DNA from 3 places in the Paenibacillus sp. FSL P4-0176 genome. Region 1 is predicted to be linked to each of the others. Evidence: riboswitches for the same ligand, from Rfam matches in the RefSeq annotation. Region 1 holds a riboswitch; each other region holds the start of a gene.
What was found. A riboswitch is a leader RNA that binds a small molecule or an ion and turns the genes downstream of it on or off. The one in region 1 is predicted to bind cyclic di-AMP.
Positions count from the first base shown of each region.

Region 2: linked by a shared signal. The riboswitch ahead of MKY95_RS00150 (3D domain-containing protein) and the one ahead of MKY95_RS18240 (3D domain-containing protein) in region 1 are both predicted to bind cyclic di-AMP.
Region 3: linked by a shared signal. The riboswitch ahead of MKY95_RS00530 (C40 family peptidase) and the one ahead of MKY95_RS18240 (3D domain-containing protein) in region 1 are both predicted to bind cyclic di-AMP.

Region 1 is NZ_CP150242.1:4,046,794-4,053,268, reverse strand. It holds gene MKY95_RS18255 (M20 family metallopeptidase) at 1-409, opposite strand, end outside; gene MKY95_RS18250 (ABC transporter permease subunit) at 593-2,056, shown strand; gene MKY95_RS18245 (amino acid ABC transporter ATP-binding protein) at 2,043-2,765, shown strand; cyclic di-AMP (ydaO/yuaA leader) riboswitch at 2,983-3,177, shown strand; gene MKY95_RS18240 (3D domain-containing protein) at 3,180-3,854, shown strand; gene MKY95_RS18235 (polysaccharide deacetylase family protein) at 3,963-4,754, opposite strand; gene MKY95_RS18230 (hypothetical protein) at 4,908-5,231, shown strand; gene MKY95_RS18225 (PspA/IM30 family protein) at 5,361-6,032, shown strand; gene MKY95_RS18220 (DUF350 domain-containing protein) at 6,128-6,475, shown strand, end outside.
Region 2 is NZ_CP150242.1:29,721-36,195, reverse strand. It holds gene rsmA (16S rRNA (adenine(1518)-N(6)/adenine(1519)-N(6))-dimethyltransferase RsmA) at 1-692, opposite strand, end outside; gene rnmV (ribonuclease M5) at 697-1,242, opposite strand; gene MKY95_RS00150 (3D domain-containing protein) at 1,398-2,582, opposite strand; cyclic di-AMP (ydaO/yuaA leader) riboswitch at 2,856-3,109, opposite strand; gene MKY95_RS00145 (TatD family hydrolase) at 3,351-4,121, opposite strand; gene MKY95_RS00140 (HD domain-containing protein) at 4,455-5,732, opposite strand; gene MKY95_RS00135 (AbrB/MazE/SpoVT family DNA-binding domain-containing protein) at 6,050-6,304, shown strand.
Region 3 is NZ_CP150242.1:108,329-114,803, reverse strand. It holds gene MKY95_RS00550 (PBP1A family penicillin-binding protein) at 1-505, shown strand, start outside; gene MKY95_RS00545 (YwhD family protein) at 704-1,207, opposite strand; gene MKY95_RS00540 (M1 family metallopeptidase) at 1,309-3,300, shown strand; gene MKY95_RS00535 (hypothetical protein) at 3,311-4,162, shown strand; cyclic di-AMP (ydaO/yuaA leader) riboswitch at 4,408-4,545, shown strand; gene MKY95_RS00530 (C40 family peptidase) at 4,585-5,019, shown strand; gene MKY95_RS00525 (GNAT family protein) at 5,375-5,869, shown strand; gene MKY95_RS00520 (cytochrome c) at 6,020-6,376, shown strand; gene rbsK (ribokinase) at 6,451-6,475, opposite strand, start outside.

The DNA of each region.
Region 1 (6,475 bases):
GAACTTTGGCACCACGTGTCTCTTCAGCGGGGGTACCAAACACTTTAATGGTTCCACCTACTTCATCCAGAATGGATTTCAGCCCAACAGCGGCCCCAAGACTCATCATACAGATCAGATGGTGACCACAAGCGTGACCGATCTCCGGCAAGGCGTCATATTCGCACAATAAAGCAATGGTAGGGCCGGGTTTGGCGGCTGAATAGGTTCCGATAAAAGCTGTCTCCAGACCGAGGATTGGAGCCTCTACAGTGAAACCGTGGAAGAGCAGTTCTTCTTTCAAACGGGCAGAAGCGAGATACTCTTCATTTCCCAGTTCGGGGTTGGCACCGATATATGATGAAATGGCTTTAAAACGGGAAGCATATTGATCAATAACCGTCAGAATTTGTGATTTGTTAGCTGTCATTAGTAAACTCCTTATGCAAAAATGAAAATAATTCATTGATTATATCATGTTTGCTTTATTTTTTCAGAAACAAGTCAAGATTTGTATTGTCAAAATGCATTGCATAATCATGCATTGTACTTTATAATGACTCAGTCATCAACATGAGAAGCATACAAAGTATTGTAAGGGGAGAGAAAAAGGTTGAAATTAATAAGTCGTTACACCATGATGCTGTTGACCTTTGTTATTCTGCTGACGACTGCCGTTCCTGTGGCACTTGCAAGTGGAAATACAGATAATTCAAGCAGTAAAAAGCTGGTGCTCGGTACAAGTGCCGATTTTGCACCATATGAATTCCATAAAGTGATTAATGGCAAAGATGAAATCGTCGGCTTCGATATTGAGATCGCCAAAGAGATTGCCAAAGATCTTGGCGCTGAGCTTGTGATTGAGGATATGGGCTTCGACGGTCTTCTGCCTTCATTGCAGAGCGGGCGTGTTGATCTGGTGATTTCAGGTATGACGCCGACGGATGAGCGGAAGAAAAGTATCGATTTTTCCGACACCTATTATAAATCAAAACAAGTGATTATGGTTCGCAATGTGGATAAAGACAAATATCCAACCATGGCAGAACTTGAAAATGCGAAGATTGGCGTTCAGAAAGGCTCCATTCAGGAAACGATCGGACAGAGTATTCCAGGAGCGAAGCTTACTGCGCTGGATAAAATCTCGGATATCGTGCTTCAACTGCAAACAAAACGCATTGACGCGGCAATCGTTGAAGATACCGTTGCTGTAGGTTATCTGGACGATATCATTGGACTTGCTGCTGCTGTTCCGGACGAAGAGCAAGCAGAAGCGGCAATCGGGATTCGTAAAGGAAATACCGAGCTGCTAGCTGCAGTAAATGGAACACTGGAGCGACTGAAAAGCGAAGATAAAATCAATCAGATGGTGACGGACGCCAGCCTCTTGATGGCGGATAAAGCGAACAAATCACAAAATATTTTCCAAGTATTCTGGGAGTACAAAAGTTTCTATGCTACAGGTGTAGGATACACACTTCTGTTGTCTGCACTTGGGGTTATCTTCGGGGTAATTATTGGATTGATCATCTGTTTGTTCCGTTTGCATGACGCTGCAATCTTGCGCTGGATCGGTACGGCTTACGTTGAAGTGATCCGTGGCACACCGATGCTGGTACAATTGATGATTATTTACTATGGTTTTTCCCTGAGCTTTGGCATTAACTTCACTGCCCTTCAGGCAGGTATTATCACGCTTTCCATTAATAGTGGTGCGTATCTGGCGGAGATTTTCCGTGCAGGTATCCAAGGTGTGGATCGTGGTCAGTTGGAGGCAGCGCGTTCATTAGGTATGGGAAGAGGCGCCGCGATGCGTTATATCATATTGCCACAAGCCTTCAAAGCTGTATTACCAGCGATCGGTAATGAATTCATAACTATCATTAAAGAATCCTCTATTATCTCCGTTATCGGTATGGTGGATATTATGTATCAGGCAAGTGTAGTCAAGAACATTACGTACCAAGGCTTGAGTCCATTTTTGATTGCAGCAGCCATCTACTTTGTAATGACGTTCATTTTGTCCAAGCTGCTGGGACGACTGGAAAGGAAGTTGAGTGCAAGTGATAGACGTTAGACAATTACACAAATCTTATGGAAATAACGATGTGCTTAAGGGCATAAACGTGACGATTGGCAAAGGTGAGGTTGTCGTGGTCATCGGTCCTTCCGGTTCAGGTAAAAGTACTTTCTTGCGTTGTTTGAATCTGCTGGAACAGCCTACCTCAGGAGAGATTGATTTTGAAGGCGTGTCAATCACGGACCCCAAGCATAACATTAACGCAACTCGTGAGAAAATGGGCATGGTGTTCCAGCACTTCAACCTGTTCCCACACAAAACGGTAGAGCAAAACATTACGATTGCTCCAATTAAAGTGAAGAAACAATCCACTCAGGAAGCGGAGAAAATCGCCGCTGATCTGCTTAACACCGTGGGCTTGTACGATAAAAAAGACACATTCCCGAATCAGCTGTCTGGTGGACAGAAGCAGCGGATCGCCATTGCTAGAGCATTGGCCATGCAGCCGCATGTGATGCTGTTTGACGAGCCTACGTCTGCACTGGACCCTGAGATGGTCGGCGAAGTGCTGGATGTCATGAAACGTCTTGCAGAAGGCGGGATGACGATGGTCATCGTAACACATGAGATGGGTTTTGCACGTGAAGTGGGAGACCGAATCCTGTTCATGGATGGTGGGGTCATTGTGGAAGAGGGAACACCTGATGAGGTGTTTGGAGCACCCAAAAATTCACGTACACGTGATTTTCTTGCGAAAGTACTCTAAACGATGTGATCAAATAGCGTTACTGACTTCGAGTCGGTAACGCTATTTTTTATGGATAATAATGACGTATGGATTCGGAAAAGTAACTATTCTGTTACCAAATGTAAAGGAATCGGGTCAACCAAATTTTCTGAATTAACCAGTATTCTTACAAATGCTTACATGCTAAAAACCATTTGGTAAGAATTACTACAAGTTCAGTTACAAAATTGTGATATATTGAACTCTGCCGAAACTTCCGGACAGGGAGTGCGGGGGATGTAACGATGCAGATTGTGCAGGGGGAAGATCTACAGCACACTGCTTGGGGTGAATTGGGTACATAACGTTTCAAATGTAACGAAGAACCTATAGGGTGGGCTCCTCATCCGAATCCGACAACTAACTTCGCAGGCACAATGAGGGAGGAAGACCATGATTAACAAGAAACGTATAGCCAAAACAGCAGTAGCATTAATGACAACAGCAATGCTCATTCAAGCCGTTCCGGCTCACGCCGATTCAGTTCATGTGGCCAAAGAAGGGGATACCTTCTACACCTTATCAAAACAATATGGAGTAGCACTCAACACGTTGGTTAAAGCAAACAACGACATTTCGGCTTACAACATTTATGGTGGTTTGAAAATTACGATTCCCGGTAAGGCAAACAATGTTGCAGCCGCTGCGGCAACGGAAAGCAAGACCCAAGCGAAGACTGTTACTACAGCGAGCTTGGACGTTAACGCAGATAACAAAGTGGTTCAAGCCTGGGGTAAAACATTCGATTACAGCAAAGCTGTGAACGTAAAAGCAACGGCATACTCTGCAGATCCGTCTGAAAATGGAGGCTGGGGTGCAGTCGATTATTTCGGGAATGACCTTGAACTGGGTACGATTGCAGTTGATCCAAGTGTGATTCCACTTGGAACTAAAGTACTGGTAACTGGTCACAGCCATCCAGGATTGCCAAAACAAGCTTTTGTAGCCACAGCACGTGATGTGGGCGGTGCAATCAAGGGTCACCGGATTGATATCTTTATCCCGGGTAGCAAACAGTCTGTAAGCTCATTTGGTTTTCAGGATATCGAGCTGTACATTCTGAAGTAGAGAGAAAATAACATTTAAAATGAATTCAAACAGGGTGTCTGCCAGTCGCTAAATTTGCGATTGAACAGCACCCTTTTAATATTCTCATTATTTGTTATCACGGTCATCTTAATCTTTGGCCTTTGGCAATCCCAACATTTCGTCCAAGGTGACCAGTTCATATCCCCGATTACGTAGTTCCTCAATGATTTCAGGCAAAGCCTCAATCGTGCCGTTCAGGTTTGATCCTACACCGCCTCCAGCATGTTGCAGAACGATGGAGCCAGGTTTCACAGCAGACAGGATGTTATCTTTCACCTGTTCCTTTGAAAGGCCTTTCCAGTCCAGGGAGTCTACGTTCCAGTTCACAATGCTATAGTGTTGTTTGGCCGCCCATCTCAGCTGTTCTTCATTAATGTCTCCATAAGGTGGCCGAATCATCTTGGGCGTATAACCCGCCAAACGTCGAATAATATCCCCGGTATGTAAAATTTGTTTGCGAAAGGCATTCATCGACAGCTTACTGAATTCAGGATGATTGTAGCTGTGATTACCAACCATATGCCCTTCCTTAACGATGCGTTTCACTAGATCCGGATGTTTTTCAGCACGACTACCCACGATGAAGAATGTAGCTCTGACATTGTATTTCTTCAATACATCCAGTACTTGTGGAGTAAATCGTGGATCAGGTACATCATCAAAAGTCAGTGCAACCTTCTTGGTTGAAGGACCATTGGTTTTGAACGTATCGGCATATTTTTGACGTAATTGTCCCAATGTCAGTTGTTCTTCTTCCGCAGAATCCGAACCTGATACTGATTCACTTGGCGGGCTTGAAACATCCCGCGATGAAACTGGAGCATGATATCCTCCGAGAAAAATAACGATAACCATTAGCATAATGAGGCGTACGCGCATAATAACGGCCTCCTTTTCCAAAATGACGTTCTCCTTGGTATGCCCGGGGGTTCCATAAAATATGCGCAGTGTGAGAAGTTTCATTGCCGATTTAGCTCATGACAGCCATAATTCCTCCATATATAACATATAGAAAAGGATAGGTGGATGGGTATGAGTACATATGATTTGAAATCCATACGTTTACAGGTGATTGAAGCAGGAGAGGATAAGGTTTTTCTCGTTACCGGAGGAAAGGCGCACATTGGCGCCGTAGCCACGTTCTATGTGGATCATGAGCGCGTAAGCGGGACGACAGTACATATTCCTGGGCATAAAGAACAAGAGCTGTGTGAGCGGCTTGCCCGAAAGGCTGCCTTGCAGCTGAAAGTAACCGTTACGGTGATCATGGGTATCCATTTTGATTCCATCACGCGGATGCAGATCGACGAAATCGTGCAGACTGCAGAGAGGTTGATGGAGGATCATCTGAACTAAGATAAACGATCTTCCTAACATAAGAGCCATCGAATGTTTTGATTTTATTTGCTAAAATTGAAACGAGTTGTAGATTGTTACGTATGTATGTTTATATACGATGTAATATCGACTAGGAGGAATAACATAATGTCCATTTTCAAACGTTTGCGTGATCTAACTATGTCTAACATCAACGCCATTATTGACAAGGCGGAAGATCCAATCAAGATGACGGACCAATATATCCGTGACATGCAAGAGGATCTGGAAGATGCGGAGAAAGCAGTAGCTCAACAGATCGCCATTGAGAAGAAATTCAAGCAGTTATTCGAAGAGCAGGAAGCTCTTGTGAAGAAACGTGAAGAGCAGGCGCATACGGCGGCACGTGCTCAGAATCTGGATTTGGCTCGACGTGCTCTGGAAGAGAAAAAGGCTGCTGAAGAGAAGATGGCTGAGTACAAAACCAGCTATGACCAAAACAAGGCTTCTGCAGATAACCTGCGTGGCAAGCTCGACGAGATGCGTAAGCAACTGACTCAAATGAAGAACAAACGCGAAACACTGGTAGCCCGTTACAATGCAGCGAAAGCCCAAACGGAAATCAACAAAGCGTTGAATGGGTTTGGCTCTGATACTGCAAGTGCTGGTATGAAGCGTATGGAAGAGAAAATGATGCAGATGGAAGCACAGGCCGAAGCAAGTAACGAAATGTCTTCCAAAGGAAAATCTTTGGATGATGAGTTCGAGAAGTTGGGTAAAGATCAGGCTGTTGAAGACGAACTCGCAGCATTGATGAAACAGTACGATAATAAGAACTAATACCTTGGTTGTCAGCAGGGTTAACCAGCGGAGGAGAAGAGTATTTCTCCTTCGCTTTTAAATGCGGTTCATGTTGATATGTGGGGGCTATGTAAATGGATTTGAACATTTTGGCGATGCTGGTCTGGACCGGATCTGGTTCGGTTTTGCTGTTTGTCCTGATGTATGTTGATTCACTGTTCACGAAATATAAGGATTTTGCTGAAGTTAAGGCTGGCAATATGGCCGTTACTACACGTATGGTTATGAAATTATTTGCACAAGGATATGTACTCGCTACGTCCATTTCTACGGCGGGTCACCTGGGAGAAGCACTGCTGGTCTCCGTTGTATCCTTTATCATTTTGTTGATTTTGGAGAGTGTTGTACACTTTATGATTCGCAAGTGGGCCAATCTGGATCTGGATACGGGAATTCAGCAAGGGAAGACAGGATACGGGTTG
Region 2 (6,475 bases), 3.3 Mb from region 1:
TCGAAGTAGTGTGCTTCATCCGGAATCTCCACTGGCGGCTGCTCACGCACTTTCAGCTTAATGACAGCTGATTCCACATTAGGTTGCGGAATGAAGACCGTAGGAGGCACAATACACACAAGTTCCGGCATACTGTAGTACTGAACTGCGATGCTTAGACTACCGTAATCTTTTGATCCTGGTGCAGCAGCCATGCGTTCAGCCACTTCTTTTTGGATCATGACAACAATGCTGTCTACCGGCAGCTTCTCTTCCAGCAGTTTCATCATGATTGGAGTCGTTACATAATAAGGCAGGTTAGCCACGACACTGACTTTGTCCACGGATGCAAAATCCGTATTAAACAACTCAGCCAGATCAAGCTTCAACACATCCCCATGATGAACACGTACATTCGAATAAGGCTGCATCACCTCTCCCAGGATTGGGATTAAGCGCTGATCAATCTCTACGGCTGTGACGGGACCGGCTACCCGAGCCAGCCGCTCCGTGAGGGCTCCAATACCCGGCCCGATCTCCAGTGCGCCCTTGGACTCGTCCAGATCGGCTGCATTAACGATTTTATTCAGTATATTTTGATCGATCAGAAAGTTCTGACCCAGACTTTTCTTAAATGAGAATCCGTGCCTTTGAATAATCTCTTTCGTACGCTTGGGCGTTGCAATTTCAATCGTCTCTTCCATGTTCTTCATATGCTCACAATCCTTCACGTTCAATTTGCGCTAATGCTGTAGAGAATTCTTCCCGTGTAATCTGAAATACACTGAGGCGTTTGTGGAACTGCTTACCGTTACAATAACCGATGCCCAGCAGATTGCCCATCTCCATACGACGTGCAGCAGCCTGCGGATGCACAATAAGTCCTGCCGCGATCAGATCTTCCCAATCGATCAGGCTCGGAGCACCTTCGTATGAAGTATGTACGCGCGCCAACGCATGACGGATCGCCTCGGGTGAGGCATTCTCCACCCCAATGTCCCCTTTGCGCGTTGCATCGGCTTCCGGAATGAAGGCATGTTTGCAGCCAGGGACCTTGTTCGCAATAATTTTACGAATGCGTTCGCCAGCATGATCCGGATCTGTCAGTACAATGACTCCCCGTCTCTCCTGAGCAAGCGCAATCCGCTTCAGAATGCGTTGGTTGATGGCTGATCCACCTGTTTCTATGGTATCGGCTTCCACGGCCCGACGGATAGCTACCGTATCGTCACGGCCTTCCACCACAATGACTTCTTTTATCATGTTCCATTTCTTCCTTTCTAACGCAAAAAGAAGAGGAATATCCTCTTCTCTGCCAAACGGCGGGGGAGACTGAATTCAGACTCCTCCGCCGCATATTCCGCATGAATCATTCATGCAACTATTTTATAGCATTCCCATTTCAAAGTAAAACGATTTTAGTTCGCTTCCGGCTTCACCGGACCGATCACGTAGACCGTCTTGCCTTTCTTACGTCCAAAATTCAGGGCATGCTTCACACTGTCATAATACACATCAATTTTGTTGCCTTTAATGGCACCGCCTGTATCTTCCGCACGACGGAATCCCAGACCTTCGATATATACCCACCAGCCAATTGGAATGACTTTGGGATCAACCGCAATGGTGCGTCCTTCCGTTACACGAGTACCGGAAGCTGTTTTAGTTCCAATGCCAGGCTCTTCGGAAGAGTAAGCAGTCATGGATACATTTTTAAGTACTTTGGAGTATTTAAAAGAAGTCCCGGATACGGTAATCACTTTGCTGCCCGAGGCAGATGTTTTCTTCGAGTTCGTTGTTGTAGCCTTTTTGGTTGTTGAAGTTTGAGCCGATACGGTCTGAATCTCAGGTTCTTTCACGACCGGTTTTGCTTTTGTGCCGACAGCGATCACTTTATCTACACGATTATTAGCGACAGATTTGCCGACCATTTTTTTGGAGACCAATTCTCCATCCTGAAATACCTTTTCGATATGCTGTACAATTGTGCCTTCTTTGCCGTTCACAACGACACGGTTATCCCCTTTGTACAAGCTAGGGTCAGCCGTTTTAATGACTTTGTAAGCGATCGGTTGCTCTACTTCCACTGTACGCTTTGTTACGCGCACTACACGGATCTTCATCTCCGCTTTGATCGCAGTTCCAAGCGCCGGATACACTTTATCATTACTTTCAACTTGAATACCTGATTTTTGAATTGCATCTTCTACCGATGAATCGGTTGTATACAGAGTCTTGGTGTCTCCGTCTGCCGTAATGTTAACTGGAACGGCCCGCTCAATAACGATTCGGTCTCCATCTGTAATCGCCCCATTCATGGACATGGATACCTTATCGTGAGGGCTGACTGTGATCGACTGCTCCTCCAGCATTTCCTGAAGCATTCCTGTACGAGTCTCTACCACCTGAGCTTTGCCATCAATAACCAGTGAAATTTGTTTCCCGGCCTGACCGTAAACGACTAACAAGATCATGATTGTAAGCGCAATTGAGAAAATCGCGATCAATGCCATTTGACGCATGTTCTCATGCTTCCACCGCAACGCGAAAGACTTACTGGATGATCGTGACTCATGGGTCTCTTCTGGTTGGAATGTGCCCACTTCTCCGTCCTCCTTCATAGCCTCGCCGTCTAAAGTAATGCATGATGTCTTTGACGTGACTATACCAAATTTTCTACAGAACACAGATTGGACCAACATAATCCGGTTCTGCACCATGAATCAATCTTCGCAACATGATGTCATCCTCCTGAATACCTACCGTATGATGACAATATTTCTTTTATTCAAAAACAAAAAAGCCAAAGAAAGAGTGTAAGAGGAACTCTTTCGTGGCTTCCGAATGATTTTGAATATCGGAAATTCATGCACGAGGTTGCCTCTCTTTTTCCGCTTGCGAGGTTAGCTGTCGGGTTCGGGCGAAAGAGAGCCGCCCTATCTTGGGTCACCCGCTCATGGCGGACGCCCTTGAATTCACCCCGAGACCCAAAGAAGAAATCAAATACGGCTTCGCAGTTCCCTTCGCTGCTTTTGGGTCAGCGAACGTTGCGCATCGGCCAAATACACCGATGTTTAAGCCCTATTGGTTCCCCCGCTCTCCGATAACGGAGACTCAGCGAGACTGATTCATGAAAGTAATGTTGTTTCATCGGAAAGTGTCCCTTTGTTCATCCCCCGAACATCTGTCCAATTTTCCGCACAACAATTCACTGAAAAGATGATATCCTGTTTTGATGCATGTTGTAAAGCGTTGATCAAGTACGTTTTTCTGAATATTTGGTTAAAATATTGTAATATTCTTGATTTATTTGGATCAAAGGGCAAATTACCTCCGCTTACCTGCCTTTTTCACCTCATTTGCTCGTTTTTTTAACGAATCCCAAATCGTTCCATGGCATTTTTGGTTGTTATTGCAGCAATTTCCTCCACCGAAATGCCTTTAATTTCCGCAGCTGCCTCTGCAACCAGACGTACATGCGCTGTCTCATTTCGCTTCCCACGATAAGGGTGCGGTGTCAAATATGGAGCATCTGTTTCAATGAAAAACCGGTCCATAGGAACCTTCTCCAGCACCTCTTTGGGTTGCTTTGCATTTTTGAATGTGATCGGTCCTCCGAAGGAGAGATGGAAGCCCATATCGAGACAACTTTTTGCTGTTTCCCAACTGCCCGAGAACGAGTGCATCACACCACCAACTTCACCCGCCTTCTCTTCACGCAAAATTCTTATGATATCCTCATGTGCATCCCGATTATGGATGACAATTGGCATGTTCACTTCACGCGCCAAAGCAATTTGTTGTCGTAATACGCGATGTTGTATCTCTTTTGGTGAAGTATCCCAGTGATAATCCAATCCAATCTCACCGATCGCAACCACTTTTTCATGCTTGCATAAAGATGCAATCCTCTCCAAATCGCCCTCCTGCATTGTGATCGCATCTACGGGATGCCACCCTACAGCTGCATATATAAAGTCATATGTTTCAGCGAGTTTCATTGTGGTTGGAATCGTCTCCCGGTTAAAGCCAATGTTGATCATGCGACCAACTCCTGCATCCACAGCACGCTGAATCATGTCCTCGCGGTCCTCGTCGAATTGTGGTGCATCCAGATGTGTATGTGTGTCGAACAGCATCATGTCTGTATCTCCCTTCATGTCGAAATAACGACTATCTTCTTTTTCAAAATCCAATTTGTAAAATTCAATAATTCAATGACTCATACATAAAACATTTTGGGTAATCTGTGTATTACATCATTACGTTTGTTTCTTCACAACTACAATATATAGAAGATATACGGATATTCTGATCTATATATTGTTGATTTTGCTCATTCTGCCTATTTGCATTTACAAAATTATGTCGATCTACATATACTCCCCATTAAAGCAGATTACTGTATCATGGAAAATAGCTCTTTTAGAAAGTGTTTTGATATCGAAATTCTTCATCGGATTATACCCACACGATTACAAGAAATAGGGGCGTATATGTGACGGTAATTCGTGAATAATCGCATCCACCTTGTTTTGCGGGTAATACAAATGATGTTTCCCTCGGTGAAGCCCACTGATGGAACGGACAATGTCAGATACTTCTGACAACTCACGTAAATTGTCCTGTCGATCCAGAAGAAGAATCTGCTTATCTGTGGATTCATCCGGACGAAACACATCATACGGATTATCCGAAGGAAAATCAATTTCAAGATCATATTCGGGATCGAGGCCAGCCTGTACAAAAGCTTCCCGAATCTCTTCCATCATTGTCAAGTCGACCTGTTCAAGCTCTACATACTTATATAACTTGCGATCCATAAAACGTTCGCATAACTCACTAAGAACAGTATCGTCCTCCTTGCGCCACTGCGTAAATGCCGTCTGAATTAATGCTTCATCCAACTGCAAATATTCATCCACGGATAATTCTCCTTCAAATAGTTGAGGGAGTGGATCAATCATGAAGCGGAATTGAAAACCCTGTTGTAGGAGTGTTTTCGCTCGCTTGAATATTTGCCGCAATATAATTTCAGAACTACGAGTTACCGGATGGAAGTAAATCTGCCAATACATCTGATACCGAGACATTAGGTAATCCTCCACAGCATGCATGCCTGACTCCTTGACTACAATCCGCCCATGATAAGGACGCAGCATCCGAAGGATACGATCAAGGTCAATCGTGCCGTAATTTACACCTGTAAAATAGGCATCCCTGAGCAAATAATCCATTCGGTCTGCATCAAGCGGACTGGTCACCAAGTTCACCACAATCGGCTTTTCATACGTTTTTTGAATGACAGACGCTACTTTCTCAGGAAAATCAGGAGCATACCGTCTTAAGATCGCCCCTACTTCGGTATCACCTGTAATAATGCGACAAGTCCAATCTTCGTGATTCATGTCAAAAGCTTCCTCGATGGAGTGAGAGAATGGCCCATGCCCGAGATCATGAAGTAGAGCTGCACACAGAGCTACAATCTTTTCTTCCTTCGGCCAATCCGAATAATGACTTCTTTCAAATTGAGAGATGATCTTGCGTGTGATCTCATAAACACCTAGTGAATGTGAGAACCGACTATGCTCTGCTCCGTGAAAGGTAAGGTAAGAAGTACCCAGTTGACGAATCCGGCGTAAACGCTGAAATTCCGGGGTGTTAATTAACTGCCATATAACCGGATCTTGCACGTGGATATAATTATGTACCGGATCTTTGAATACTTTCTCTTCCGTTAAACGTTGTTCCATGTCGACTCACTCCTTTAATTTCTTTTATATTAACGCTTTGAGCTCTGCGATTCACCTAAGATTCGACACCATATGACGAACTTTGTCGAATAAAGTAGTTTTGTCGTTTTCCAAATCGACAAAGCTGACATTGAGGTTTAAATGCGAAAAATGGCTTCCAATCCCTTACCACCAGTAACCTTGTGAAAAACAGCCTTAATTTTAAGCTAATTTTAAGGTTGACTGATTTGGGAATCGTTGGTATGATGAGTATCATAAAACATAAAATAATGTCGAATAATGACAAAGATAGTTAGCTGAGAGGAGCACTGATTATAATGATGAAATCAACAGGTATTGTAAGAAAAGTGGACGAACTGGGACGGGTAGTTATTCCAATTGAATTGCGCCGTACGCTCGGTATTGGTGAAAAAGATGCTCTGGAAATCTACGTTGACGGCGAGCGCATCATGTTGAAAAAATACGAGCCTGCTTGTATCTTCTGTGGTAATGCAGAGAACGTTACTTACTTCAAAGGTAAAATTGTTTGTAACGAATGTATTTCCGAAATCCCTGCACCTGTGACAAAATAAGAAAAACCAGGTATACTGGACTTATCTAAATTGTTATTTCTAACCTTTTTAATATTCCTTAATGACCTTCCCGGTGTGAACCCCACCGCGGAAGGTATTTTTTTGCCTTGTTATGGGTTCCATTACCCAAAATGATTCTGTCACACGCGAACTGGGAGAGAACGATGAATT
Region 3 (6,475 bases), 3.3 Mb from region 1:
TTTAATGCAAAGTGTCTTCGAAAATGGAGGAACGGGCAACCGGGTGTCTAAGGCGATCAAACGCCCGGTTGCGGGAAAAACGGGAACAACCAACACGGATGCCTGGCTCGTTGGATTCACACCGGAGCTCTCCACCGCGGTATGGGTTGGGTACGACCAAGGCAAAGCCATCTCCACTTCGGATGGCCGCCGGGCAGCGCCGATCTTTGCCCAGTTCACAGAACAGGCCCTTGCGAGCGTACCACCCAAAATCTTCACCGTGCCTGATCATGTCGTAAGTGTATATATTGATCCGGAATCCGGCAAGCTGGCAGGCAACGGTTGTGAAGAGAAACGATTGGAAGTTTTTATTGATGGTACTGAACCGACAGAGGTATGCCATGGCACGACGGATGATTCGGATTCTGGAGAAGATGAGAAGACTCGTCAGGTACAGAATCAACAAGGCATACAGGAAGAGAAACATTCTTGGTGGGGAGATTTCAAACGTTGGTGGGTAGAATGACGTAAATGAGCGATGACTTAGTTGCGTCACCTATAACATCTGGTTATATTGAACAATTGGAAATTCACTTTGGATGAAAACTCATAATTATTCAGATCGATGAATACGATTAAGGCACAAGCAAAAGACCCCCAACCGAAATTTCCGGTTAAGGGGCCTTTTGCTTTTTTTCTTTTAGACTGTGTTAAAAGATCTGCCTTAGGCGAGTGCTTCCTTCAATACATCTGGAGAAGCATTCCACCAGTCTTCGTTGTGTGAGATCAACAGTGTCTTAAGTGCAGCTCGAGCTTCGGGTCCAAGCTCATCCAGCATGAAGCGACGCTTCAAGGCATAATCCATGCGATTCACATGTTCGGCCAGCAGTTTCCATCCACGTCTTGCTTCCGTATCAATCCACATCTCACATGCCGTTGCTCCACCATACAGTTGGCCTTCCTCCGTGCGATCGACAGCTACCCACACCAGCCATACCTGGCGTCCGTTGGGCACATCCTCACGATTGGTAGAGAACTTGATATTGCGTTCCACTTTGCTCTTCGCATGCATCGCACCGATATCGATTTTGGCTTCGCCATTATCAATAATGACCGGGGAAAGGTTATTCAGCTCAATGGAGCCTGCACCGAAGCCTTTATGCTTGCTTTTTGCACTAACGATATTCAAGGCAATCTGTTTTTTGCCGTTTTGCTCGTTTTGGTCCATGTTTATAACCTCCAAGGGTTGATACAAATATTTTAACTAATAATTGCCCCATTGCAAACATATACATGCTGTAGATGCTTGTCAACGGGAGGTATTTAACGATGATTCCACGACGCGCCAAGAGCTGGCTCACTGCATCCCTGGCCCTGTGTGTACTTGCCGGAGGGATATGGATCACTCTGGGTTATAATCGCTCAACTCATTCCGAATTGCCAGTACTCGCCCCCGAATCGGGCAAGCCTAAGGCAATAGCCCCAACGCCAGCACCTCCAGAAAGTGTACAGACCCCTACTGCCGAAGTGTACAGCAACCGTGTTGTGGAATATCACATGGATGTAAAACTGGTCGAAGGGAATGTACTGGAAGGGACTCAGACGATTACCTGGACACATCCAGGTAAAAAAACCGTCAGCGAGCTTTACTTTCATATGTATCCCAACGCCTTCTCTTCTGCTGACACCACCTTTATGAAGGAATCCGGTGGAAAACTTCGGGGTGATGTCATGCCTACCAATGGTTATGGCTCCATGAACATTACCGAAATGAAAACGGAGGACGGGCTCTCTCTGCTGCACCGGATGCAGTATGTGCAACCAGATGACGGAAATATCAAGGACACCACCCTCATTAAAGTACGCTTGCCCAAACCCGTCAAAGGCGGGGAAAGCATCACGCTCCACACCCGATTTGAAGTGAATCTGCCGAAGATTTTTGCCCGGATGGGAACTGCTGATCATTTTGTCATGGCAGGTCAATGGTTTCCCAAATTAAGTGCCTATGAACCTGAGGGCAGACGTGGACGAACAACGGAAGGCTGGAATCTGCACCAGTACCATGGCAATTCAGAGTTTTACGCTGACTTCGGTATATATAGTGTACGTATTCGGGTGCCCGAAACATACAAAGTGGCTGCTACCGGATTTCCGACGCAGCAAGCCGTGGTGAAGAATGGAGAAAAGGTCTATCAATTCTATGCCGATGATGTGCATGATTTCGCCTGGGCAGCCTCACCCGATTTTGTGTACGCCGAGGAACCCTTCTCTGCACCCAATGTGCCTGGTGTACGAATCAAGTTATATCTGGACCCAGCTCATCAGGATCTGAAAGAACGTTATTTCTACGCCGCGAAGGCCGCTCTAGCCAATTATAGCAAATGGTTTGGCCCATATCCTTATGCTACCTTATCCATCGTAGTTCCACCCAAAGCGGGGAATGGCGCTGGAGGTATGGAATACCCTACGCTAGTTACAGCCTTTGGAGCCGATGACACCACGCCAGGTTATGACCTGGAACGTACCGTAGTCCACGAGATCGGACACCAGTACTTCTACGGCATGGTTGCCAGCAACGAATTCGAGGAAGCCTGGCTGGATGAAGGGTTCACCTCTTATGCAGAAGACAAACTGATGGAGCAGGAATACGGATTGATTCCGAATCTGCCGGTACAATCGGGACTGATTACGTCTCCTTCATCCTTAACACAAGAATCCTGGAAGTTCGATTCACAGAATGAGTATGCGGCCAATGTCTATACACGTGGCAAACTTGTATTGCTTGGTATCGAACATCAAGTCGGTGCCAAAAAGATGGAACGTATTCTCTCTACCTATGTGAAGAAGTACCGTTTCAAACATCCCACTTCATCTGATTTTCAGAAAATTGTGGAACAAGTGACCCGCACTTCCTGGTCTGATTATTTTGATCAATACGTCTATGGTAACGGGATGGCTGACTTTGCTGTAGAGAAGATTCGTATTACGCCCGTACAGAAAGACGGTCAAACATTGTACGAGTCATCCGTGACGATCGCAAAAAAAGGTAGTGATTACAGCGCCGTTCCTGTTCGCATTGCTTTTGAAGACGGGCATATCCTCACCAAGCAATGGAATGGCAAAGAAGATCGCATCACGTATAAATTAACTCACACATCCCCCGTATCCTGGGCCATGACCGATCCCCTGTACTCGATCGTGTTGGAGAACCGCCATATGAACAATTTCCTGAAATCCGGACTGGATGAGCAGACGAAGTCCCGCTGGAGCATGAGTGTAACCAAACTAATAGAAGCCATATTCGGAGGTCTGTCATGGTGAGGTGGAAACGGTGAAAGCGAAAATACGTGAAGGCTGGTTTCTCGTCCGTCAGCATATGTTCATTGCCGCACTCTTATTTCTCTATCAACTCATTTGGGGATATTTCTTCTATCGAATGGTACAATCGGCCGTCATCCCACTGCTCCTTCGCTATCCAGATGCTGATGCCGGTGATCTGAGTACACTTTTGTTCAAAATGGAAAGTCAACTTAACCTGTCTACCCATCCGGAGGTTCATCGTTATCTATGGATTCTCGGGGGCATGCTGCTGATTCGCATGTTGATCAGCCCCCTCATTCAGGCAGGACTGCTCTACTCACTTCAGCACTTTAATTCTACAGAAGAGCGCATCCCCTTTGTCCGCGGAATCAAAAATCTGTGGAAACCGATGCTGCTGCTCCACACCATACGTACATTATTGATACTTCTGCCCGCCTACTGGCTCATACCGAAGCTCTACTCGATTCTCATGGACGGATTTCATTCCCTTCAATTACTTTTGCCTGGCATACCTTATGTTGCTGCCTGGATTGTATATGGTTGGATCATCCACCATGTCATACTCTATATGCAGTTCGGTGTTTCGGCACCAGAAGGAGAAGGCGGGGCTCACGGTACCCTCAAAGCACTCTGGATTGCACTGCGTCATCTCATCGCTGTAATCGGCATTGCATTACTGCTGGGCGGAGTACACCTGCTCGTCTTTGGGGCATTCACTACAGCCTCATGGTTATTAACGGGACTGACCGGACTTATACTACAACAGACGTATCCACTTGCCAGATGTCTATTGAGTCTGTGGAAAATATGCAGCCATTTCCGATTATGGCAGTCCAAAATATCCAAAGGTGAGAGCAGATAGTTTAAAAATTGTTACCATCACATGTTAAACTCATGGCCTAATATGTACTTATAAATAGGCAAACCTCAACCTTTCCCCGTCAAAGGTCGAGGTTTTTTTTGCTAAATTTGTTGCTAAACGTTGCCAAAGCCGTACTCCTCTGTTACAATAATCGCAGTGAGTTTTTAGTAACAACTTTGTAATCTTTACATTCATATTTGTAACTACTTAAAATTAAATCGTCATTTCTTGATTTCGCAGGTGCATAACTAGCATAGCCAAATTCCTGGCACCTGGGAAGCGGGGGAACCAGTTATGGGTGAATTGATCTTGCTACAGAGGGATCATAGGGGACCTTCAACCGAATCCTTAAGCTAACCTCGCAGGCATTGGAAGGGGAATATCTCTTGTTCAAGAAGAAATTAACCGCAGCTGTACTTAGCATCACATTCGCTTTATCGCTTGGTGCAGGTAGCGCATTCGCAGATTCAAAGATGGACACAGTAATTGATTCAGCAATGGGAACTACATACAAAAGTGGGGGAACAACGCTTAACGGCTTTGACTGCTCCGGATTTACCCGGTATGTATTCGACAAGTTGGGTATTGATTTGGCACGCCAATCCAGTTCCCAATTCGACATGGGCGATTCCGTATCCCGCATGGAAATGAGAGCTGGCGATCTGGTGTTCTTTAATACAACAGGTAAAGGCGTATCTCATGTAGGAATCTTTGTAGGGGATGGAAAGTTCGCACACTCCTCTTCTTCCAAAGGCGTTACGATCAGTGCATTGAGTGAAAACTATTGGGCCAATCGTTATGTTGGCGCAAAACGGATTATGAGCACGGACGCATATGAATCACTGGCCCTTGACTAGGGACAAGCTGAGCAACATGATGCTGTAACCATTAAACATACTGGAACGAAGCAAGAAGCATAACAGAACCGCCCGGTACATTCTCCGCAGGAATGTATCCGGCGGTTTTTTTGTGCTTCAATCCTTATTCATGTTGCAAGTTATACTCGGGGCATATTCTGCGACATCAACAGGTTCATTTTGCGTTCGTTCGTCCGTGCCCTTATGATGTTTTTACCCATCCCGTTATAATATAAACGAAATTACCGGAACTTTTGTTTCATTTTTTTTCTTGGGAAGGAAGACTTGCTAAATGAACATCACTTTTGTAGAGTGGACAAAGAGTTCTGTTTCAAGGAAAGGAGCATGCAGGTGTATGAAGGAAACCCCTGTGACGTTTCACGTTGTACCCATGCGAGAAGAACATGCGGAGCTTATCTGCAGTTGGCAGTATGATCCGCCTTACAATATCTACAGCTGGCTCCCCTGGGAGCAGATGAAAGCTCTGGAAGTGGAATTCGGAGATGCACAGCTGCGGCAGGAGCAATATGCAATCGTCCTGGATCAGAACGATCGTATATGTGGGTTTGCTCAATACTTCCCACTTCAAGGGGTAACCCGGATTGGCCTTGGCATGCATCCAGAGCTGTGTGGTCAGGGTCAAGGGACAGCTTTTGTCACTGCCATTGTACAGGAAGCCATTCGCCGAAATCCCACGAATGAGATTGATCTGGAAGTACTCACTTGGAATGCTCGTGCCATTCAAGTCTATCTGAAGAGTGGATTTGTCACCCATGATACATACGAACGGCAGACCCCAACCGGCTTGAAGCCCTTTCACTGTATGGTTTATGAAGGGCCTCGCGGTTAGAATCCATTGCAAAACAACTAAATTTGCCCCTTGTTATGTGATTAGTTCAAAAAATTCCCACAAAATGCTATGATGTCAGTACAGGTTCCGTTATAATGATATGGATAGTTTCAGGTTAGATGATCTTTCATTCTGGAGGGGACATAAGGGATGCACAAATGGATCATGAGCGGAGTATTTTTTGCAGCATGCGCTTTAGCTATTGTTTTAATGTTTACGCTTCCAGGGAAAGAAGAAGTGGCTGAAGAAGCCAAGCCAACCATGCCGGAAGTAACATTGGATGCCGGACAGGCTGAAGCACTGGTCAAAGCCAATTGTATCTCCTGTCACGGGGATCAGCTTCAGGGTGGCGTAGGACCTGCTCTGGCTAACATCGGTAGCCAGGATGATCTGGAGAAGATCTATTCTACGATTGTCAAAGGTAAAGGTGGCATGCCTTCCTTCAAGGGCAAGCTGCAGGATGAAGAAATTGCAAATATCGCCATGTGGCTGTCAGAGAAGAAATAATCTCTGCACACGCATAACAAAGAGGCGCTTAATCCCCTTTTCGGAGAATAAGAGCCTCTTTGTTATATCAATTATTAAGCCTCTGCGGCATGCTCAGCC